Regions from separate parts of the Gilliamella sp. B14448G11 genome, predicted to be linked through region 2. Evidence: riboswitches for the same ligand, from Rfam matches in the RefSeq annotation. Region 2 holds a riboswitch; the other holds the start of a gene.
The links. Region 2 has a riboswitch for thiamine pyrophosphate ahead of thiB (thiamine ABC transporter substrate binding subunit). Riboswitches for the same ligand answer to the same signal wherever they lie in the genome.

Region 1: another riboswitch for thiamine pyrophosphate. It lies ahead of thiM (hydroxyethylthiazole kinase); the one in region 2 lies ahead of thiB (thiamine ABC transporter substrate binding subunit).

What each region holds. Positions count from the first base shown of each region.
Region 1 is NZ_JACFPX010000004.1:184,394-190,570, forward strand. Features, by position in the region: gene trpS (tryptophan--tRNA ligase) at 1-906, shown strand, start outside; gene trkA (Trk system potassium transporter TrkA) at 1,074-2,435, shown strand; TPP riboswitch at 2,472-2,574, shown strand; gene thiM (hydroxyethylthiazole kinase) at 2,633-3,421, shown strand; gene thiE (thiamine phosphate synthase) at 3,431-4,078, shown strand; gene thiD (bifunctional hydroxymethylpyrimidine kinase/phosphomethylpyrimidine kinase) at 4,090-4,884, shown strand; gene H3S88_RS04735 (STY0301 family protein) at 5,214-5,666, opposite strand; gene H3S88_RS04740 (STY0301 family protein) at 5,827-6,177, opposite strand, start outside.
Region 2 is NZ_JACFPX010000030.1:927-7,103, forward strand. Features, by position in the region: gene H3S88_RS12880 (DUF6708 domain-containing protein) at 1-243, shown strand, start outside; gene H3S88_RS12885 (DUF6708 domain-containing protein) at 289-1,119, shown strand; gene H3S88_RS12890 (DUF6708 domain-containing protein) at 1,158-1,970, shown strand; TPP riboswitch at 2,308-2,415, shown strand; gene thiB (thiamine ABC transporter substrate binding subunit) at 2,456-3,463, shown strand; gene thiP (thiamine/thiamine pyrophosphate ABC transporter permease) at 3,497-5,065, shown strand; gene thiQ (thiamine ABC transporter ATP-binding protein ThiQ) at 5,052-5,762, shown strand; gene cptA (phosphoethanolamine transferase CptA) at 5,897-6,177, shown strand, end outside.

The DNA.
Region 1 (6,177 bases), on a different contig from region 2:
TTGCAAAACGAATATGATTGCGTTTATTGTATCGTCAATCAGCACGCAATTACTGTACGTCAAGACCCACAAAAATTGCGTAAAGCGACCCTTGATACATTAGCCTTATATTTAGCATGTGGCATCGATCCGAAACAAAGCACTATTTTTGTACAATCTCATGTACCCGCTCATGCTGAACTGGGTTGGGCATTAAACTGTTACACCTATTTTGGTGAACTCAGTCGAATGACGCAGTTTAAGGACAAATCAGCTCGCCATGCCGAAAACATCAATGCGGGTCTATTTGATTATCCAGTTTTGATGGCTGCCGATATTTTATTATACCAAGCCAATTTAGTACCTGTTGGTGACGATCAAAAGCAACACCTTGAATTATCGCGTGATATTGCTATGCGTTTTAATGCGCTTTATGGCGATATCTTTACTGTGCCAGAGCCTTTTATTGCTAAAGTTGGTGCACGGGTCATGTCATTACAAGATCCAACCAAAAAAATGTCTAAATCAGATGAAAACCGCAATAATGTGATTGGATTACTTGAAAATCCTAAAGACGTTGAGAAGAAAATCAAACGAGCAATGACCGATTCTGACGAACCACCAGTCGTACGTTACGATTTAAAAAATAAAGCTGGTGTATCTAACTTACTTGATATCTTAACAGGTATTACAGGTAAACCTATTGCTGAACTTGAAAAAGAGTTTGAAGGCAAAATGTACGGACACCTTAAAACTGAAGTGGCAGCTCAAGTGATTGATATGTTAACAGCGTTACAAACTAAATATCACCAATATCGTGATGATGAAAATTACTTACATTCAATCATGCAAGAAGGTGCAGAAAAAGCACGTTCAAAAGCCGAACCAACCTTGAAAAAGGTTTATGACGCAATTGGTTTTGTATAAACAATTTTAATAAACTGTTTTAAACAAAATAAACCATTAACTGCTAAACCACAAATTGATAGTTATAACTTAAAATCGCTAACTATCACAAAAAAATAGTATAGATTGGCTTTAATCAACGAAGTTAGTGAATAACGATTAAAGCCATCTAAATATATGGGTTAGTTATGAAGATTATTATTCTTGGTGCTGGACAAACAGGCAGTGCTTTAGCTGAATACCTTGTTACCGAAAAACAAAACGATGTAACGGTGGTCGATGAAGATCATGATAAATTGCAATCTTTACAAGAGCGTTTTGATTTACAGGTTATTTGTGGCAAATCATCTTATCCACAAGTATTAGAAAGTGCGGGTGCTGAATCGGCTGATATGCTGGTTGCCGTCACTAATTCGGACGAAGTGAATATGATGGCCTGTCAAATAGGTCACGTTATGTTCAATATTCCGCAAAAAGTCGCACGTATTCGTGCACCAGAATATAACGACGAAAAATATCCATTTTTCAATAAAGATTGCATTAATATCGACCATATTATTGCTCCAGAAAATCTAATTACTAATCACGTAAGTCAGTTAGTACAATATCCAGGCTCGTTACAGTTTGCCTCTTTTTACGATAACCGTGTATGTTTGGTTGCGGTGACGGCCTACTATGGTGGAGCCTTAGTCGGAAGCGAATTGTCTGAACTGAAAGAACATTTACCCCATGTTGAAGCCAGAGTGGTTGCAATATATCGAAAAAATCGCTTTATTCGCCCATTAGGCTCTACACTCATTGAAGCGGGTGATATGGTTTATTTCATCACCCCACCTAGCAATATCAAAGCAGTAACAAGTGAATTACAGCGGCTGGAAAAACCTTATAAACGCATCATAATTAGTGGTGGTGGTGGCATCGCGATTGCTTTAGCTAAACGTTTAGAGAATGACTATCAAGTTAAATTAATTGAACGTAACGCTGAACGTGCCGAATTAATTGCCGAACAACTGGTTAATACCACTGTTTTACATGGTGAATCGTCAGATCAAGAGCTGCTATCACAAGAACAAGTTGAACTCACAGATCTGTTTATTGCTGTAACAAGTGACGATGAATCTAACATTATGTCATCCATGTTAGCTAAAAGAATGGGCGCTAAAAAAGTGATTGTTTTAATCCAAAAGCAAGCCTACCTTGAACTGATTAATGATAGCGTTATAGATATTGCTATTTCACCACAACATGCCACTATTTCAGAGCTATTAAGCCATGTAAGACAATCGGCGGTTGTTAAAGTGGTCTCTTTAAGACAGGGCGAATCTGAAATTGTCGAGGTGATTGCACATGGAGATAAAGAGAGTTCCAAACTGGTGGGTAAAAATATCAACGGTTTAAAATTACCTTCTGGTGCTACCATTGGTGCGGTAGTGCGTGGTGAAGATGTAATTATCGTTAATACGGATTTAACCATCGAAACGAACGATCATCTCATCATCTTCTTACCTGACCGACGTGACATAACCGATATAGAAAAATTATTACAATAACTTGTGTTAAATTATTAGTCAGTCCATAATAAAAGCTCTTTTGACTCAGGGTGTTTTTTGTTACCCACAAAAAACTGAGATTTTACCCGTTGAACCTGATCTGGATTATACCAGCGTAGGGAAGTCTAAGCCTTAAAAGTCCTCAATTGGCACACTCTTCCCTAAGCTAACTTTATAACTTGTTGTAAGGAAAGAATATGTCTGCCACTCAAGCCCTGCAAATAACCCAAGCAAGATCTTTTATCGATCATGTAAAACAACAACATCCATTAGTACACTGTATTACTAATGATGTGGTTCAAAATTTTACAGCGAATGTATTATTAGCAATTGGCGCATCACCAGCCATGGTCATTGCTAAGCAAGAAGTTGCCTCATTTGTGCAAATTGCCAATAGTTTACTAATCAATGTTGGCACCCTTGATAGCAATAGTGCAGAAAGCATGTTATTAGCAGCTGCCAGTGCTCAAAAAAATCACATACCATGGGTACTCGATCCGGTCGCAGTCGGACCAGCACTTGCTTATCGTACCGATATAGTCCATCAATTAATTGGTTATAAACCTACCGTTATTCGTGGTAATGCTTCAGAAATATTAGCTTTAAATGGTGATAACTCATCTGCCAAAGGTCCCGACGGCCAAGATTCTACTGAATCGGCCTTAAATGCAGCTAAACAGCTTGCCCAAAAACATCAAACCATCGTTAGCATTACCGGAGATATTGATTATATTACTGACGGTAAACAGACTTACAGCATCACAGGCGGGGATATAGCATTAACTAAAATTACTGGTACTGGTTGCTCATTATCAGCCATGGTTGCAGCTTTTATTGCTGGCTCATCTAATACCTTACTTGCTACAGCATCAGCCTGTTTTATGATGAAAAAAGCTGGAGAGCTTGCCAACAAACAACAAGGGTTAGGCACTTACGCAGTATCGCTGATCGATCAGCTTTCACTATTTAACCCATCACAAATATAAGGAAATCAGATGAATAAACTTCTCGACTTAAGTCTCTATTTAGTCCTAGATCCAATTTTATGTGGTGGTATTACTGGCATGGTAGAGACCACAAAAATCGCTGTTGCTAATGGGGTAACCGCCGTTCAATTAAGATCAGAACATGAATTTTCTGGTAAAAATTGGTATTACGCAGCAGAAGCGTTAAAAGAAGTGTTAAGCGATACCCGTGTTCCTTTACTTATTAACGATCATGTTGATATAGCCCTAGCAATTGATGCCGATGGTGTCCATATTGGGCAAAGCGATTTACCAGTCGATGTCACACGTAAATTAATTGGCAATGACAAATGGTTAGGATTTTCGGTTGCTAATCGCCAACAACTTAATGAAGTCCCATGGCAACTTGTCGATTATATTGGGATTGGTCCAATTTATCCTACCAGCACTAAACAAGATGCCGCACCAGCAATGGGCATGCCACAATTAACTCAATTAGTTAAGCTAAAACAGCGCCCTGCTGTGGCAATAGGTGGCATTAATGCCAATAATGCTACCCCAATATTGCAAAGTGGTATTGAAGGCATTGCTGTCGTTTCGGCAATTTGTGGTCAAAAAGATATACAACAAGCCACATTATCGCTAATTGAAAAAATCCAACAAGCTCAAAAAAAATAAGGGGTAATATTATGACAACCGTTGCTTTAACCATTGCCGGTTCTGATCCAAGTGGTGGTGCAGGTATCCAAGCAGATTTAAAAGCCTTTTCAGCTCTCGGAGCCTATGGAATGTCAGTAATCACCGCCCTTACCGCACAAAGTACCCAAGGCGTTGATAGTGTATTGGCAATTGATCCTACATTTGTGGCTGAACAATTTAATACCCTATATCACGATATAAAAATTGATAGCGTGAAAATGGGAATGCTAATGAATAAAGAGATCATAACGACTGTTTATCATCTGCTGAACAATAACCCTATTGCTAACATTGTGCTTGATACGGTGATGATCGCTAAAGGGGGACATACGCTGTTAAAATCTGACTCTGTTAGTGCTATTCGTGAACTATTAATACCTTTATCAACGGTAATAACACCCAATCTTCCCGAAGCAGCAACGTTACTCGATTGTGAAGAAGCAAAAAACGAAGATCAAATGCAACAACAAGGTCATGAGTTATTGAAATTAGGTTGTAAAGCAGTTTTAATGAAAGGTGGGCATTTACCCAGTCCAGAGAGCCCGGATTATTTAATAACCCCAATGCAAACGATTAGAATGGTCTCACCGCGAATTCAAACTAAAAATACTCATGGTACGGGTTGCACATTATCGGCAGCAATTGCGACACTGCTGCCTAAACATGGTTTAGAAGATGCCATACAGCAAGCGAAAGACTATTTGCAAGGTGCAATTACTCATGCAGATGAGTTAAACATTGGTCAAGGAATTGGTCCAACGCACCATTTTTATCAGTGGTGGTAGATTAAATTTTTTAATAAATACTGAAACTGGTGTGTCGAAAAAAGAGTTAATATGATTTTTAAACATAACAACACACCAGCAGAACATAAATATCTAAAATTATCTTAATCCCAATTTCAATTAATCAATGGAATTGCTTTTTTATTACTCAAAGACCAATAACCATCAAAAACATAGGAATTAAAATCACAATTACATCTAACATGAATCACAAATACGCTATCTTTAAGAAGTAATCCTTAAAGATACGGGTCATGATTCAAAAGGTTTTGCTCTCTCTTTCCATGCAATCATAATTTTTGTATTGAAAGATTTGTACATCAAATAAACTAATGCAGATTCTTTGCTTCACTCACACTACAGTGGAGCGATCCTTGTTTTGTATCTTTATCTTCTGAATAGAGCGCCCAGCAACTCTTCATTGAAAGATCAATCTTTTTGGTGATTGCAACTCCGCTCGCATATTGACAAACAACATAATAAGGAGCGGTATCTTTGACATGATTTACTTCCCATACTAATTTTTGTTGTTTACCATCAATTGTGCCTCTTGCAGGTACCAACGAAGCTTTGTTAGCGGGTTTATCATAAAAAAGTCCTAAATTAAAAAAAGATGAAGTGTAAGTTCTATCTTCCGAAATTTCCCATCCATCTGGCATTTCTTCAACTTTGACTTTGATTGTCATCTCTTTTGGGCAATCAATCTGATACGCATTTATAGTAAAAGCACTCGCCAAACAAGCGATGGTTATCATAGCGCTGTATAATCTTTTTCCTTTCATATTCTATTTTCCTTTAAAAACTGTCTTTGCTATTCATAAATTGGAAAAACAATTAATATTAAAATAATTACGACAATTACATAAAAATATTGGGTCGTTATAATTGCCCTTTTAATAAATTCGATTATTAATTATTCTAGTTTGATAATAAAGTTTAGACCTAATTATTTGTTTCGTTTGTTTCATTATTGGTACAGTTAAGTGAAACAATACTATTTTCTACTTTGCCGTATTTATCCTCAGAATAAAAACTCTTGCAAATATTCACCGAACGATCAATTTTTTTTATCAATTGGATAAAACTTCCATCATAACTACAATTGACATAAAATGGCACATCTTCAAGAGGCGGACTTACTAGCCATGTAAGCTCAAACTGTTTACCCCAATTTTTACGACCGATTAAAGTTTCTTCAGGCTTTTGTTCTATCATTTTAACGGGTTTATTGTAAAAAACAGATAGGCTAGCAGGTTCATATAAAGCACTATCTTCACTCTCAATAACTTCCCA
Region 2 (6,177 bases):
ATGTTAGATCCGGCTCAACCCGGAGCAGGTAGTTTTCATGTCTGGTGTTGGATTAACAGTTTTATGGTGAATTATGAATCAGCCGATATAGATGACGGCGAATACAAGACAGATGAAGAAGCAAAATTCAAAGAGGATATGATAGAAGGTGAAGGTTGGCCAGAATGGATGGTGGAAGCCTTTAATGCTACATCACTTGAAGAGTTAGCTGCCATTAAACATAAATATAATATCAAACCATAATAACGAACTTAAATAGAACCCAAAGGAATAAGGAATAAAACAGTAATGCCGTCAAAATACCGTCCCCAGATCTTAGGTTGGTTTGGCGACCTAGATAAAGGTCCTTATAGCCTACCACTGCATGATGATCGCTTAATTTATGCGAATAATAACTATTGTGCCTTTATTCGCAAAGAACATAATGATCAAATTTTTTATTCGTGTCTGTATATTGTTGGTTTTATATTTGGAACTGGTGCTGTTGTTAGCTTTATTTGTTTATTGGCTCTTGTATATGATGATCCTACAATTGAGTCTTTTACTCTAATGGTTATTATAGTTGGATTTACTGTAAGTTGTTTCGGCATGTATGTTTTAATTCCTGAGTTATATCAAAATCTATTTTCACGCCTTGGTAGTCTCATAATATTTAATCGTAAGACGGGTAAAGTGTATGTTAATGAAAGTTACTTTTTTAACTTTAAAGTACTACGGCACCCAAAAGTATTTTTACAACCGAAAAAGCGCCGCATACAAGAGTATGATTGGAATGATATGCATGGCGTAATTATCCATAATTTTTCACGTAATGCTTTATCCTCAACGGTATTAATGGTATGTGAACCCGGCACACATCAGGTTATTGACCATGTTATGTTAGATCCGGCTCAACCCGGAGCAGGTAGTTTTCATGTTTGGTGTTGGATTAACAGTTTTATGGTGAATTATGAATCAGCCGATATAGATGACGGCGAATACAAAACAGATGAAGAGGCAAAATTCAAACAGGATATGATAGAAGGTGAAGGGTGGTCAGAATGGATGGTCGAAGCCTTTAATGCCACATCACTTGAAGAGTTAGCTGCAATTAAACAAAAATATAATATCAAGCCATAATAACGAACTTAAATAGAACGTAAAGGAATAAAACAGTAATGCCGTCAAAATACCGCCCCCAGATCTTTGGTTGGTTTGGAGACCTAGATAAAGGTCCTCATAGCCTACCACTGCATGATGATCGCTTAATTTATGCCAATGATAACTATTGTGCTTTTATTCGCCAGGAACATAATGATCAGATTTTTTATACATGTCTCTATTTTGTTGCGATTATTTTGTTGAGTATACTAATTGTAGGTATGGTTATTTTTATTTTTGGATTTGATCACAAACTGTCACTAATTGGAATAATTGGTTTTATTACTTGTTGTGGTTCTTTAAATTATGCAATTCCTGAATTCTATCAAAATGCATTTTCCCGTCTAGGTAATCCCATAATGTTTAATCGTAAGACGGGTAAAGTGTATGTTAATGAAAGTTACTTTTTTAACTTTAAAATATTACGGCACCCAAAAGTATTTTTACAACCGAAAAAACGCCGCATAAAAGAGTATGATTGGAATGATATGCATGGCGTAATTATCCATAATTTTTCACGTAATGCTTTAACCTCAACGGTGTTAATGGTTTGTGAGCCAGGCACACATCAGGTTATTGACCATGTTATGTTAGATCCTGCACGACCAGCAACAGGTAGAATGTTTGTCTGGGGTTGGATTAACAGTTTTATGGTGAATTATGAATCAGCTGATATAGATGACGGCGAATACAAGACAGATGAAGAGGCAAAATTCAAACAGGATATGATAGAGGGTGAAGGTTGGCCAGAATGGATGGTGGAAGCTTTTAATGCCACATCACTTGAAGAGTTAGCTGCAATTAAGCAAAAATATAATATCAAACCATAATAACGAACTTAAATAACTTGAATGGATAATGATGATTGAATATAAGAACAGTAATAAAAAGTCATTTTATTCGCATAAATTCTATTAGAAATTTAATAATAAAATAGATGAAACGGTATAGACTCCTGAATATTTTTTACAAAAATCACTATTTTTATTTTAAGCATAACTGTTTTTTATACCTAGATGAGGAGCAACTGGTTACTAATGTTTGATATGATTTAAATTTAACTAAAAATAATGGATTTTCTGATGATTTTTTACCAGAAAATGATATCTTAAAAATAACTTACCACTTTCTTTATTTACAATTTTCCAACTAACTACTAAACTAATATCGTTCTCAACGGGGTGCCTTATGGGCTGAGAGTGTTAGGTTTACTAATGCAACTCGTCGAACCTGAACTGGGTCATGCCAGCGGAGGGATTTGAGTTATCGTGTCTGCTCAAACCTTTTGTCTTTTATACGCTTTTTTGGAGGCAAAATGTTTTGTAATAAATTCTTACTGTCATTTTTATTTTCTGTATTCTTTGTAGCAACTTCTGCCAATGCTAAAATTCATGAAAAACCTATTTTAACTGTTTATAGTTATAGCTCTTTTATTTCCGAGTGGGGACCAGGTGAAGCAATTAAACAGGGCTTTGAAGCACAATGTAATTGCCAACTCGATATTGTAACGCTAGGCGATGGTGTGTCGATTTTAAATCGTCTTCGCCTTGAGGGTAATAAAACCAATGCTGATGTTATTTTAGGTTTAGACAATAATCTTTTAGGACAAGCTAAACAGGCTAATATCATGGCACCTCATCAAATAGCCAAACCTAACAATCTTAATACTGATTGGTGGGATGAGGATTTTATGCCGTATGATTTCGGTTATTTTGCTTTTATCTATAATAAAGAAAAAATAAAGAATCCTCCTCACTCATTACATGAGTTAGTTGACAATAAAGCCAATTGGAAAATTATTTATCAAGATCCTAGAACCAGTACTCCCGGATTAGGATTGCTATTTTGGGTAAAAAATATTTACGGTAAGGATGCGGTATCTGCATGGCAAAAAATTGCTAAAAATACTGTTACAGTTACTAAAGGGTGGAGTGAAGCATACGGTATGTTCTTAAAAGGTGAAGCTGATTTGGTGCTGAGTTATAGCACATCGCCAATTGCACATATAATTAATGATCAAGATTATCGTTATAATGCCGCTATTTTTGATGAGGGGCATTATCGTCAAGTTGAAATAGCAGGTATCACCAAATATAGTCAACAACCACAATTAGCACGTCGCTTTTTACAATATCTATTAACACCCGAGGTACAACGGCAATTTGCTGAAAAAAATGTTATGTATCCTATTATAAATACGCCATTACCCCCTGCGTTTGATCAGATTAATAAAGTCAGTAAAGCGCTTGAATTTGATGCAGAGAACGTGGTTGATAATCAAAAAGCTTGGATACGAGAATGGCAATCAGCCATTAGTCAGTAATAAAAAAGATTGTTAATTTTATAATAAAAAGCAATGTTAAATTTTAAAACGTTACTGCCAGGTATCAGCGCTGCTAGTTTGATAATAGCAGTTTTAGGCACTGCATTGTTTGCGCTTTGCCATACAGCCATAAAGTCCGATAATTTAACGGTTTATATTGATAATTATTTATTGCACATTATTTGGATCACTTTCATGCAAGCGATGTTATCGACGTTTTTGTCAGTATTTTTGGCAGTTGCTATGGCTAAAGCGTTATCCATGATCGATTTTTGGGGAAAAAGCTTTCTAATACGGATAATGCCCGTTACCTTTATATTACCAACATTAGTTGTTGTAACTGGGCTATTATCTGTTTATGGTCAACAAGGTTTATTTGCTACGTGTTTTGCTTATTTAGGTTTATCTTTTTCAACTTCAATTTATGGACTGGTTGGGATTTTATTGGCTCATGTTTTTTTGAATTTTCCTTATGCGAGTGGTCTATTTTATCAAACATTAACGAGTGTTCCTGTTGAGCAAAAGCAACTGGCTGCTCAGCTTAATTTTTCTCATTTTACTTATTTTAAATTAGTAGAATGGCCATTATTGCGTCGGCAGCTTTTACCTATGTCAGGACTAATTTTTATGCTTTGCTTTACCAGCTTTGCTGTAGTGTTGTCATTAGGAGGTGGGCCAAAATATACCACTATTGAAGTTGCTATTTACCAATCGATTCGCGATTTTGATTTGATGCAAGCTGTTATGTTAGCAATCATACAGCTTATTTGTTGTATGAGTTTTGTTTGGGTACTACGAAGAAAAAATCACTATCGCGATCTTAGTGCGCAGTATATTCGCTACCAATATCGTTTACCCAACACTGTGACTATAGGTTTGGTTAGTGCTGTTATTGTGATTTTGGGCGCAATGTATATATTTTTGCCAATGATTACGTTATTGATTGAAGGTATTGGTTATTTTCAATGGTCGCAGTTAAATTGGGCTTTTCAGCAAGCGGTTATCTATTCGTTAATAATTGCCCTTGGTTCAGCTGTGGTGGCTATGTTACTTGCTTTATTAATACTTTGGACCAATAGCCGTCTTTTGATTGGCAATCAGCAACAATGGAGCAATCGTTTAATGTTAGTGGGGTCATTGATATTAACCATTCCAAGCATGGTACTTGCATCAGGATTGTTTATTTTGTTATTTCAGTATGCTGATAATGCCGTGTTTGTCTGTAGTTTAATGATGCTTTGCAATGCTCTAATGGCCTTACCTTTTATCTTAAAAAATCTTGAAGTGCCAATGTATGATGTCACATCACGATATTGGCAATTATGTCAATCATTAAACATTGCAGGTATTAGGCATTTTTATCTAATTGAATATAAATCATTAAAAAAACTTTTTACGTTGAGCTTGGCCTTTTCGGCATTATTGTCAATGGGGGATTTTGGTATTATTGCGTTGTTTGGCGGGCAAGCCGTTAGCACATTACCTTATTATTTGTATCAACAAATAGCGCATTATCATTATCAAGAGAGTGCCGTGACGGCCGCATTTTTGTTAATTTTATCTTTTAGTTTATTAATTGTGATGGATTATGATCGAACTTAATCAAATTAATTATCAATATGATGATTTTAAGATGCATTTTAATATGCAAATTGCTACCCAAGAAAAAGTAGTCATTGTTGGACCGAGTGGTGCGGGTAAAAGTACCTTATTAAGCTTGATCGCAGGATTTATTTTTCCAAGTTCCGGGCAAATCATCCTTAATAATCAAAATATGACGCAAACTTTACCGGGTAAGCGTCCAGTTTCGATGCTATTTCAAAATAATAACTTATTCGATCATTTAACCGTTGAGCAAAATATTGCTTTAGGCATTAAGCCGTCATTAAAACTAACGGGTTTTGAGAAGCAAAATATCGCGGATATGCTGGCTAAAGTTGGTTTATCGGGCTTTAATGAACGCTATCCCAATCAACTTTCAGGGGGACAGCGTCAACGAGTTGCTTTGGCACGCTGTTTAATTCAACATCGTCCTATTTTATTATTGGATGAACCATTTTCGGCATTAGACCAAGCTTTACGGTTTGAAATGCTAGCATTGGTTAATCATATCTGTGATGAATTTGATTTAACATTACTTATGGTTTCACATTATCTAGATGAGTCTTTAGATAACTTTTCACGTTGTTTAGTTGTTGATAATGGAAAGATCATATTTAATAATCCTCCTTATCAACTTAACGATCCCGAAAATAAGGTTATTGCTCAATTATTAGGTTTGCCAATAAATAAAAGCTAAAACGATTTTTTTCAATGCTTAAATAAAACGATTGTCTGCTAATTTATTTCTAAATATAAAATTGTTATCACTTAAGGTTTTATTAATGTAGGAGGGGTAATTTATACACTTCCATAACCTATGATATCAAATAAATTTTCATGACGAATATAAAAGATAACAAAAAGTTTAGCTGGTTAGCGCTTATTTTTACTATTTTATTTTTTACTTTTTTTTCAAGTGGTTTACAACTTTATATCTTCATTTCCGGGCATGCCAATGCGATAGGTTTACGTGATTCAATCATCTATAGTTTAATTTGGTTGATCCCAGTTTTAATATTTCCAAATCAGACTCGAAAAATTGCCACTGTCTATGGTTTGATTGTTGGTAGCTTATCACTGATTTCAATAAGTTATTTTATAATTTATCGTCA